Regions from separate parts of the Paenibacillus sp. J53TS2 genome, predicted to be linked through region 1. Evidence: riboswitches for the same ligand, from Rfam matches in the RefSeq annotation. Region 1 holds a riboswitch; each other region holds the start of a gene.
What was found. Region 1 has a riboswitch for cobalamin ahead of KJS42_RS17670 (anaerobic ribonucleoside triphosphate reductase). Riboswitches for the same ligand answer to the same signal wherever they lie in the genome.
Positions count from the first base shown of each region.

Region 2: another riboswitch for cobalamin. It lies ahead of KJS42_RS04605 (ABC transporter substrate-binding protein); the one in region 1 lies ahead of KJS42_RS17670 (anaerobic ribonucleoside triphosphate reductase).
Region 3: another riboswitch for cobalamin. It lies ahead of metE (5-methyltetrahydropteroyltriglutamate--homocysteine S-methyltransferase); the one in region 1 lies ahead of KJS42_RS17670 (anaerobic ribonucleoside triphosphate reductase).

Region 1 is NZ_BOSK01000008.1:167,552-170,955, reverse strand. Features, by position in the region: gene nrdG (anaerobic ribonucleoside-triphosphate reductase activating protein) at 1-129, opposite strand, end outside; gene KJS42_RS17670 (anaerobic ribonucleoside triphosphate reductase) at 126-2,102, opposite strand; cobalamin riboswitch at 2,281-2,531, opposite strand; gene KJS42_RS17665 (MTH1187 family thiamine-binding protein) at 3,025-3,324, shown strand; tRNA gene KJS42_RS17660 (tRNA-Thr) at 3,396-3,404, shown strand, end outside.
Region 2 is NZ_BOSK01000001.1:964,406-967,809, reverse strand. Features, by position in the region: gene KJS42_RS04610 (methyl-accepting chemotaxis protein) at 1-1,525, shown strand, start outside; cobalamin riboswitch at 1,613-1,822, shown strand; gene KJS42_RS04605 (ABC transporter substrate-binding protein) at 2,065-3,072, shown strand; gene KJS42_RS04600 (FecCD family ABC transporter permease) at 3,069-3,404, shown strand, end outside.
Region 3 is NZ_BOSK01000001.1:119,690-123,093, reverse strand. Features, by position in the region: gene KJS42_RS00590 (multicopper oxidase domain-containing protein) at 1-869, opposite strand, end outside; cobalamin riboswitch at 1,072-1,269, shown strand; gene metE (5-methyltetrahydropteroyltriglutamate--homocysteine S-methyltransferase) at 1,418-3,404, shown strand, end outside.

The DNA of each region.
Region 1 (3,404 bases):
GTAATCGAAGTTCCAGGTCTTCGGGCTGAAGCAGCCCTTGCAATAATGACGGCAACCGCTGATAAAAATCGCCGCCCTCAAGCCTTCGCCTTCATTAATAGATTCGGGATAGTAGCCGCAAAGATTCATACGTCGTGTTTGACCCGGTCGCGCACTTCCGCTTGTTTGGCGGCATTAAACCGCGTCTGGAAATCGCCGGTCAGGTAGCCCGTCACCCGGCGCAAGCGGCGGATATGCACATCGTTCTCATGGCTGCCGCAGGAAGGGCAGGTTGCCCCGATAATCCCTTCGAAGCCGCAAGCCGAGCACCGGTCGATCGGATGGTTGATGCTGAAATAGCTGACCTGCTGCTGCAGGGCGAATTGCACGATTTTCAGGAACGCTGCCGGGTTGCTGCGGGCATTGCCGTTTAGCTCGATATAAGAGATCGCACCCGCGTTGCAAAGCCCGTGGAACTTGGCTTCCAGTTCGATTTTTCGCGCGGCACTGAGGTTGTAGTAGACCGGGATATGAAATGAATTCGTGTAGTATTCGCGATCCACGACTCCGGGTATCGGGCCGTATACCGCACGGTCCCGTTTAGTGAATTTGCCGGACAGGCCCTCCGCCGGGGTGGCGAACAACGTGATGTTCAGATTATGGATTTCGCTTTGGCGGTCGCAATAGTCGCGCATGTAGGCGATCAAATCATACGCTTTCTGATACACCGCTTCGTCTTCGCCGTGGTGTTTGCCGTACATGGCCTTCATGCATTCGGCCAAGCCGATGAATCCAATGGACAAGCTACCGTGTTTGAGCAGATCGCCAACCGCGTCGTCCGGTGCCAGCGCCTCGCCGCCCTCCCAGACCCCTTCGCGCATCATGAAATCCGAAGCCTTCGCCTTCTGAGAGGCTTGGATGTTGAAACGGTGCAGCAGTCCCTCCAGCGCGATATCCATATAATGCGTCAGCTCCCGGTAGAAGCCGCGCTCATCGGCCTCCTTGCGATGGCCCAATACGGTCCCGTGCTCCAGGCCTATTTTGACGAGGTTTAGCGTATTAAAGGATAGATTTCCTTTGCCGGACAGATGGTTCCGTCCGAAACGGTCGGCCAGCACCCGGGTGCGGCAGCCCATCGTAGCGAATTCCGTATCCGGATTCGTCGGATCGTAATACATCAGGTTCAGCGGGGCATCCAGGTTGGCGAAATTCGGATACAGCCGTTTGGCTGAGCATTCCGCCGCTTTCAGGAACAGGGAGTAGTTCGGTTCCCCTGGATTTTGATTGATCCCTTGCTTGCATTTGAAAATCTGAATCGGAAAAATCGGCGTCTCCCCGCTGCCTAGCCCACGCATGGTCGCGGTGAGCAGGGAGCTGATTACCAGCTGTCCTTCCGGCGAGGTGCAGGTTCCGTAGTTAATGCTGGTGAACGGGATTTGTCCGCCGGCCCGGCTCGACATGGTGTTTAGGTTATGGACCAGGCTCTCGGCCGCCTGCAGCGTTTCGCTTTCGGTTTCCTTTAACGCATATTTGAAGGCTTTCGGATACCCGTCTCGGAGGTCGCTGCGGCTCATGGCAATGTCGCCCAACTCGGCGCTGGCATCGCCTTCCTCAAAGTAATCCAACCCTTTGCGGAAGTACTTGGCGAATGATTTGGCCACGTACGGGGCGAGATCGAAGTCCAGTTTGTTCGCGGATACGCCGCCGTATTGGGAGTTTTGCTGGGATTGAAAAATGATCGCCACCAGCGCCATCGCCGTCATGATGGAGGATGGCGGGCGTACGCTGCCGTTCCCGGTATTGAAGCCTTCGCGCAGCAGCTTATCGAAAGGGATAAAGATGCAGTTGGTTGTGCCGATGGCGTATTGGTCCAGATCGTGGACGTAGACAATATTGTCCTGGATGGCTTGGACCAAGCGGGCCGGCATCACGAAATGGTTTGCGTACCATTTAGCATACTCGCTTCCGAATTTACTCATCTTGCCGGAGAAGCTCTCCCCGTTCAAATTGGCGTTCTCACGCAGCACCTCGAGATTTCGACTGTGCACGATTTCCTCGCCTAATTGAATGACTTCATCCAGCAAGGTGTCTCGGCCGGTATACGTCTGGTTTAGCAATGCCATAACAAAGTTCTCCTCCCGATAAACTGAGTTTTTACTTCATATAAAAGGGCATGTCCAACCCGACGAGGGTGGACATGCCCGAATGCGCTGCATCATAACGATCACGTTGGGCATAGAAATAGAAGCCCTAAGGTTCAGCGGCAAGCGGACACCATCCCTGTTCCTCGCAGGTTTTCCGTCGGTGTCTTCCAAACGGGCAGGTCTCCTGGCTTTCGGGTCATTGCTGACGCCTTCCCGCAGCCTTAGAATCAAGCCGCAGTGGCATAAAGGTCAGACGAACGGCTGGGCCTTCAAGACGATTCGATGAACGTTTCGTCTCTAGCGCCTAGCTACCGATTACAGTGGCGGGACCGCAGCGGCTTTGCACCGCACTTCCCTTTTAAGGTCCGGAGGCTTGTCCGCCGGATCACCCGTTCACACTATATTTTGTTGCGTTGATCTAAGGATAGCCCAAGATGTTGTGTTTGTAAACCGAATTTTTACCATGTAAATGACCTGAAAACGTCGTGAAAATCTCCAGTCCTTATAACGATGCGGAGAGTGGGGGACGAGGGAGAATTGTGAACATTTATGAATGGGACTGAGGAACTAGGAGGATGGTTGGGGGCGGCAACTGTTTTTCGAACGGTGTTGGCTAACGGACTGAGAAGTCGTTATTTCTGCAATTTCTGACGAATAAGAAATCTAACGGACCCCAAGGCCCTTATTTGGTGCGAAGACGTATAAATGGGGCAGATTCTAGGCAAATAGCGGCTCCAAGGTCCATTAGAAAGCGAAGTTCGGATTCCCGGGACAAATAAGGTCACTACAGTCCGTTAGAGATCGGTTGATCTTCAAGTGCAAGGATGGGTAGAATGGAGGTAGGTTGAATAACAAGCTCGTGATTGAAAACAAAACCACTACCAGAAAGAAGGGATCGATTATGGCCATCGCTGAAGTAACTGTCATTCCGATCGGAACGGGTAGCACCAGCCTGAGCGCTTATGTCGCTGAGTTGCATCGGGTGCTGGAGAAGCAGACGGGAATTACGTTTACCCTAACCTCAATGAGCACGATTATTGAAGGGCCGTTGGACGACGTGTTCGCCGCCATTCGTGCCATCCATGAAGCGCCGTTCCAGTCGGGTGCCGGCCGCGTGTCGACGTCGATCAAGATCGACGACCGCCGCGACAAAGCCAGCTCCTCGGAGCAGAAGCTGCGCTCCGTTCGCGAGAAATTGTAATTACCAAGCATTGGCGCTTGCATTATTTTGAAAACGAGTTATAATAATTTTTGTTCGCTAAAAACGAACTTGCTGGTGTA
Region 2 (3,404 bases), on a different contig from region 1:
GGCAGTTCTTCTCGCAGTTTGTGCGGTAGTAGCGAAGACGCCATGGTATATCACGGCTCTTGCGCTATTGACGCTCCTCTGCTTGGGTTATTCCCTGCTGCCGTCGGGAACCGGCCGGGGGACTGCGCCGTGGGGGGGACTGCTGGGAGGCAAGTCCGTTGCGGCGAGTGCGGATGAACCCGTGCGGAAGGAGACCGATTGGACAACGGTCTTCAATGAGTCGCTGGTGGCGGCGGATCGGTTGCAGGCGGCGGTCGGCGAAGTAGGCGGGAGCCTTGAGCAACTGCACAGGTTGGCCGACACGGCGGCGGAGGAGGATTTGAAGCTAAAGCACAGCAGCGAGCGCTCACTGGAACAGGTGCAGGAGAGCCTCGCTGCGATGGAGGAGGTTGCCGCATCGGCTTCCCAAATCCATGACGCCGCAGAGCATCTCCTAAGCCGCAGCGAGCACACCCGGGCCGAAGCGGTGCGCATGGCTGGGGCGCTTGAAGCGGCGGATGGCACGATCCGTTCGTTGGCCGATTCCCAGGAATCGATTGCCGGGCCGATGGAGGAATTGGAGGGGAATACGCGGAAGTTGGGCGCGCTGTACCGGAGTTTGGAAGAGATCGCCGGGGAGGTGGCTTTGCTGGCGCTGAACGCATCCATTGAAGCGGCCCGTTTGGGGGCTCAAGGCAAAGGTTTCGACGTGGTAGCCGTACGTATGCGTCAGCTGGCGGACCAAAGCACCGAAGCGATCAGCCGCTCTGCTCCGTTGTTCCGGCAGATTGCCGCGGATGTGGACCGCGTGAAGTCCACGCTGAAAGGCGGCCGGGACTCGGCGCTGGAGGGCATTTCCCTGATGAAGCGAATGGGCGAGGATATTCGTTTCATCGCGGAGGAAGTGGCCGGAGTGAATGGACTGGTTGCCGAGACAGGGCAGCGAAGCCGGGAGCAAGCCGAGCTGACGCGTAACATGGAAGCCATGCTGGGTGAGGTGCATGAAGCACTGAATCGAAGCATCATCCATGTGGAGGGGGCGCTGTCTCGAATGGAGTCCGAACGGGAGCATATTTCCAAGCTGCAGACCGTAGTCGTGGGGCTCGACCGGGCGCAAGGCGAACTGATGGTTTCGCTTAACTCCGTGCATTCGGGGACGGATTTGGCCGCCGGAGGCGAGGAAGCGGTGGCGTTGGGACAGGCCTATGCCCGGAAGCTGCTTAAGGCAGCCGATCAGCCGCGGTTCCTGGCGATGGAACCGGCTGGACACCGAGCCGCTCTGGAGGAGCTATTGGCCGCGGAACCGGGACTTGAAGCAGCTTGGTCAAACCGTGAGGACGGATCCTTTGTCGTGTCCATCCCGGAGGCTGGTTTGCTGAACGCCAAAGGTCGGGAATGGTTCCGCCGTGCTTTTGCCGGGGAAACGGTCGTCTCCGAGGCGTATATCTCAGCGATTACGAAACGGCGGTGCATGACGCTTGCCGTGCCCATCCGTCGGGGCGGCGAAGCGATTGGCGTCCTGGGAGCGGATTTGTCTCTGGAGTGAAGTCGAAGACATGACGAAGCGGATTAGATATTGTCAGTTTCCCGCTTTTCCCCTATAATCCAATAGAGAAGAAAGCCTTAAGACAAGCGTACAAATTGTGCCCGTAGGTCCTGAAGCAGCGGTGAAGAACGCCGTGCCGCTTCGGGTTAAAAGGGAAGCCGGTGCAAATCCGGCACGGTCCCGCCACTGTAAACAGGGACGAGCTCACGATGCCACTGTCGCCCGCTAGGGAGATGGGAAGGCGAGCTTTCGTCGATACCTGGAAGTCAGGAGACCTGCCACGGGAAATCAAGACGGTCCTTCGAGGAAAGGATAACGTTCTGCCAAGAGTATCATGGCTTGGCGCCAGACTGTGGAGCTCTCCACTTCGTCGGCGCGCGGCATGACTTTGTAGACGTAACCCCATCCGCTAGGATAGGGGTTTTTCTTTGTTGCCGGGATGGTGTTCGGCTGGACTTGAAATCCGGCTGCACAACGTACCGCTGAAGCACGAGGCGATTCTTTACCAACTGGAATGAACAAAAAGGGGAGATTTGGAGATGAAGAACTGGAAACGAATCGCAAGCTTGGGCTTGTTGGCCTTGCTGCTGGTGCTGGCTGCCTGCGGTAACAACGCAGTGAATCAAGGAACGGGGAACGTTGCGGAGGCGACGCAGCAGACGCAAAACGCGGGAACAAATGCTGAAGCGAATCAACCAGCCGCACAGGAGACGACTTATCCCTATACCGTAACGGATTCCACCGGCAAGGAGTTCACGTTTGACGCAGCGCCGGAACGAATCGTTTCGCTGGCGCCGTCAGAGACGGAAGTGCTGTTTGCTCTTGGGCTTAATGAACAAGTCGCCGGCGTATCCGATTTGGACGACTATCCGGAAGCGGTGAAGGACAAACCGCGGATGGGCGGATTCCAGGTGAACGTTGAAGCGATCGTGGCGGCGCAGCCGGATCTCATTTTGGCAGCTAGTCTCATTGATGAGGCGACGGTCAAAAGCCTGACGGATATGGGACTTCAAGTGTTCCAATCCAATCCGAAAACGATCGATGCGGTTATGGAGCATATCCAAACGATTGGCAAAATCACGAATCACCAGGCCGAAGCGGACGAAGTGGTCGGGAAGATGAAGCAGGAGGTCCAAACCGTTACTGATGCGGTGGGTTCGCTGAGCGAGGATCAGAAGAAAAAGGTGTACATCGAGTTTTCCCCAGGCTGGACAGTCGGTAAAGGTGAATTTATGGATGAAATGATCACGTTATCGGGCGGCATCAACGTTGCTTCCGAGGTTGAGGGATGGTCCGAGATTAATGAAGAGCAGATTATTCAAGCGAACCCGGATGTCATTTTGTATGCAAAAAGCGTAATTGACGAGAACAACAAGACGTTGGCTGACATCATCAAAGGCCGTTCCGGCTGGGACCAAATATCGGCTGTGAAGGAGAATCGGATCATTGCTATGGACGATAATCTGCTTAGTCGTACAGGTCCTCGCGTGACACAAGGGCTAATCGAAGTCGCCAAAGCGATTCATCCGGATTTGATCCAGCCATGACGCGCGGCAGATTAGCCGGATATGGGGCGGCGGGACTCGTTCTGCTAGCGGTGACGTTGCTGTTCTGCATCGGCATTGGCTCTGTCTATGTTCCGGCAGGGGATATTGCGGCCATCCTGCTGCATCGGCTCCCGGGTCTTGGCCGCTTGATTACGCCGGACTGGGGCGCTGCGGCAGAGCAAATCGTCGTGCAGGTTCGCTTGCCTCGCGTGCTGCTCGGGATGTTGGTTGGCGCTTCGCTCGCCGTGGCGGGCGCAGGCTTTCAAGGCGTGCTGCGCAACCCGCTGGCGGATCCCTTTACGTTAGGGGTATCATCAGGTTCGGCGATCGGT
Region 3 (3,404 bases), on a different contig from region 1:
AACTCGACAACTGCACCTCCACCCGCCGGAAGCAACACGGTTTGCATGCCGTACAGCTCGTTCTTTGGGTTACCATCCAGATAGACGTGATCAAAGGTGGTGCCGACCACATGGAAGGAAGATACATGGTTGGGGCCCACATTCACAACGTAAAGCCGAACCTTATCGCCAATCTTGGCGAGGAAGGGATGTTCTTTTAGCGTGTGGTCATCGCCGTTAAATACGACATATTCCGGATCGCCTTGTTGGAAAGCATCCATATCGTTCTCCGCGTACCATTCGCTTTGGACGATCGTATATTCCTGATCGATATCCGCATCCGTAGGGTAACCGTCCTTCGGTTCGACGATGATCATCCCATACATTCCGTTGGCTACGTGAAGCAGCACTGGACTTACTCCGCAATGGTACATGAACACGCCGGGTGTATCGGCAGGATAGGTAAACGTTCCTTGCTCGTCGGGCATCACCTCGACGAACTTCTGGCTGGGAGCGGCATGGACGGCGTGAAAATCCATCGAATGCGGCATATCAGGGTCTAAATTGTTGAGCGTAAATTCCAGTTGATCGCCTTGCTTTACGCGCAATACCGGGCCAGGTGCCGTGCCGTTAAACGTCCAGGCATTATAGGTGACGCCTTCCGAGATCTCAATGTCGGTTCGTTGAGCGGTCATCTCGATGTGTACGGTATTCCCCTCGCGATGGACGACCGGCTCGACTGGCGGATGATTGATATGCGGCGCTTCCTCATGAGGAGCTGCTTCACGGACTGGAGGCTCCTCTGAAGGGAACGCAAACCAGGCGGCTGCGATCATGACCAGACCGGACAAACCTAGTAAGGACCACTTCAGAATGTTCCGAGATTTCATGAGTCATTCCTCTTTCTGTCGTTTATGTGTAAGCCCATGGCATTCTTGTTTGATTAGTTTCATCGTACGATGGGTTTGGGAGTCGAATTGTGATATTAATCACTTGAAAGTTGTCGAAAATGTTGTCATAAATATTTAAATTCCGATGTGTTTGGTATTGTATTCGCCTGGGACATCAAGTAAGATGGGAGGTATATTCCAACCGAATATCGCGGAAATAGGTGTTCCGGCCTTGCTTGGCCGGAGCTTAAAAGGGAAGTCCGGTGCAATGCCGGCGCGGTCCCGCCACTGTAACGGAGGAGTCGGATGCATCGAATGCCACTGGTGATCAAGTCACCGGGAAGGCCGCATCCGGCGATGATGCCGAAGCCAGGAGACCTGCCTATTTCAACGGCACTGCTGTACCTACGGGAGATAGGGAGGTGTTAAAGATGCAAGCCATCGAACAAATGATCGAAGGTCCTCTTTAGCCTATGTTGCTATCGGGGACCTTTTTTGTGTTGCAAACTATGGGTGTCATCAAGCCAAACGATGAGGAGGAAATCAACATGGGGAACATGAACATAGTTAGCGGAAATCTGGGATATCCCAGAATCGGCGGACAACGGGAATGGAAGAAGCAAATTGAAGCCTATTGGGCAGGGAAAATTACAGAGTTAGAGCTGCATGATCGATTGACGGAAATTCGGATGGGTCATCTTCGTTTACAGCGGGATCGGGGGATTGACGTGATCCCGGTCGGTGATTTTACCTATTACGACCACGTATTAGACACTGCGACGATGTTCGGACTGATACCGGAGCGGTTTGATTGGAACAGCGACAAATTGCCGCTGGATCTGTATTTCGCCATTGCCCGGGGGAATGACCTGGTGGCGGCAAGCGAAATGACGAAGTGGTTTAATACCAACTATCATTATATCGTGACTGAGCTGGGGCGTCGGGATCCGAGGATAATCGTCAACCGCCCGCTTATGGCTTATTTGGAAGCCAAACAGGAGCTGGGCATAGAAGGTAGACCCGTGGTGCTGGGGTTGTTCACCTTGTTGAAATTGTCTAAAGGGGAGACCGCGGACCAAGTCGATGACTGGATCGAGAAATTATTGCCTTTATACGTACAGGTATTACGAGAGTTGGAAGCGGCAGGCGCCACATGGGTGCAAATGGACGAACCGGCTTTAGTCGTCTCTTTAACCGAAGAGGACGTTCGCCGGCTGGGCTTGATTTATCGGACGATCGCCCGGGAAGTCCCTGATCTGCGGATTATGCTGCAAACGTATTTCGATGCCGTCGAAAGGTACGATTCGCTTGCAGATCTGCCGGTGCATGGCTTGGGACTGGATTTCGTGCACGGCCGGGACGGGAACATGGAGGCACTGCGTCGCTACGGATTTCCTGCAGGCAAGACACTTGGTGCAGGGCTTGTCGATGGACGGAATATTTGGCGTACAGATTTGGACGAAACGCTTAGCCTGTTGAAACAGATTTCCATTTTAGCCGGAGAACCGGAACTGATTGTGCAGCCTTCCTGCAGCTTGCAGCACGTCCCGGTATCCGTGGCGGGCGAAGAGCGCTTATCCCCGGTGTTACGCGAGGCGCTGGCGTTTGCCGAGCAGAAACTGGAGGAGCTAACGAGCTTGTGCAAGGCGGTAAGCAGTGAGGGACCCGAACCGGTGCAGTTCGCGGAGAACCGCCGTGCGCTGGCCGCACTCGCCGCAGATCCGGCCCGGAGCCGTGTTGCGGTGCGGGCGGCGGCGGTGCAGGCTGCTGTAGCCCCGGCGGAGCGAACTAGCGAGTTTGCACAGCGGCGGCTTAAACAGCAGGCGAAGTGGCGGCTTCCGTTCCTGCCCACAACGACGATTGGCAGTTTCCCGCAGACCGCCGAGGTTCGGGCTGCCCGGCAGAAATGGCGGAAAGGCGAGTGGGACCAGAATAGATATGAGGAGTTCATCCGAACGGAAGTCCGCAAATGGGTCGAGATCCAGGAGGAACTTGGGCTTGATGTGTTGGTCCATGGCGAGTTTGAACGCACCGATATGGTGGAATTTTTCGGTGAGAAGCTACCGGGCTTTGCATTTACGCAGGGGGGCTGGGTTCAGTCTTACGGTACACGTTGCGTCAAGCCGCCTGTGATCTACGGGGATGTCGAGTTCGCCGAGCCGATGACCGTCAAGGAAACCGCCTATGCCCAAAGCCAGACGGCTAAGCCGGTTAAAGGGATGCTAACGGGACCGATCACGATCTTGAACTGGTCATTTGTTCGAAGCGATCTATCCCGGGAGCAGGTCGCCTATCAAATTGCTTTCGCCTTACGTAAGGAGGTCGAAGCGTTAGAGCAGGCCGGTATCGGGATGATCCAGGTGGACGAGCCCGCCTTGCGCGAAGGTCTCCCCCTCAAGAGGAAGGATTGGTCGAACTATCTGGACTGGGCGGTAAAAGCGTTCCGGGTGACTACCTCCTCTGTCTTGGATACAACGCAAATTCATACGCATATGTGCTACTGCGAATTTGAAGATATCCTGGAGGAGATCCGAG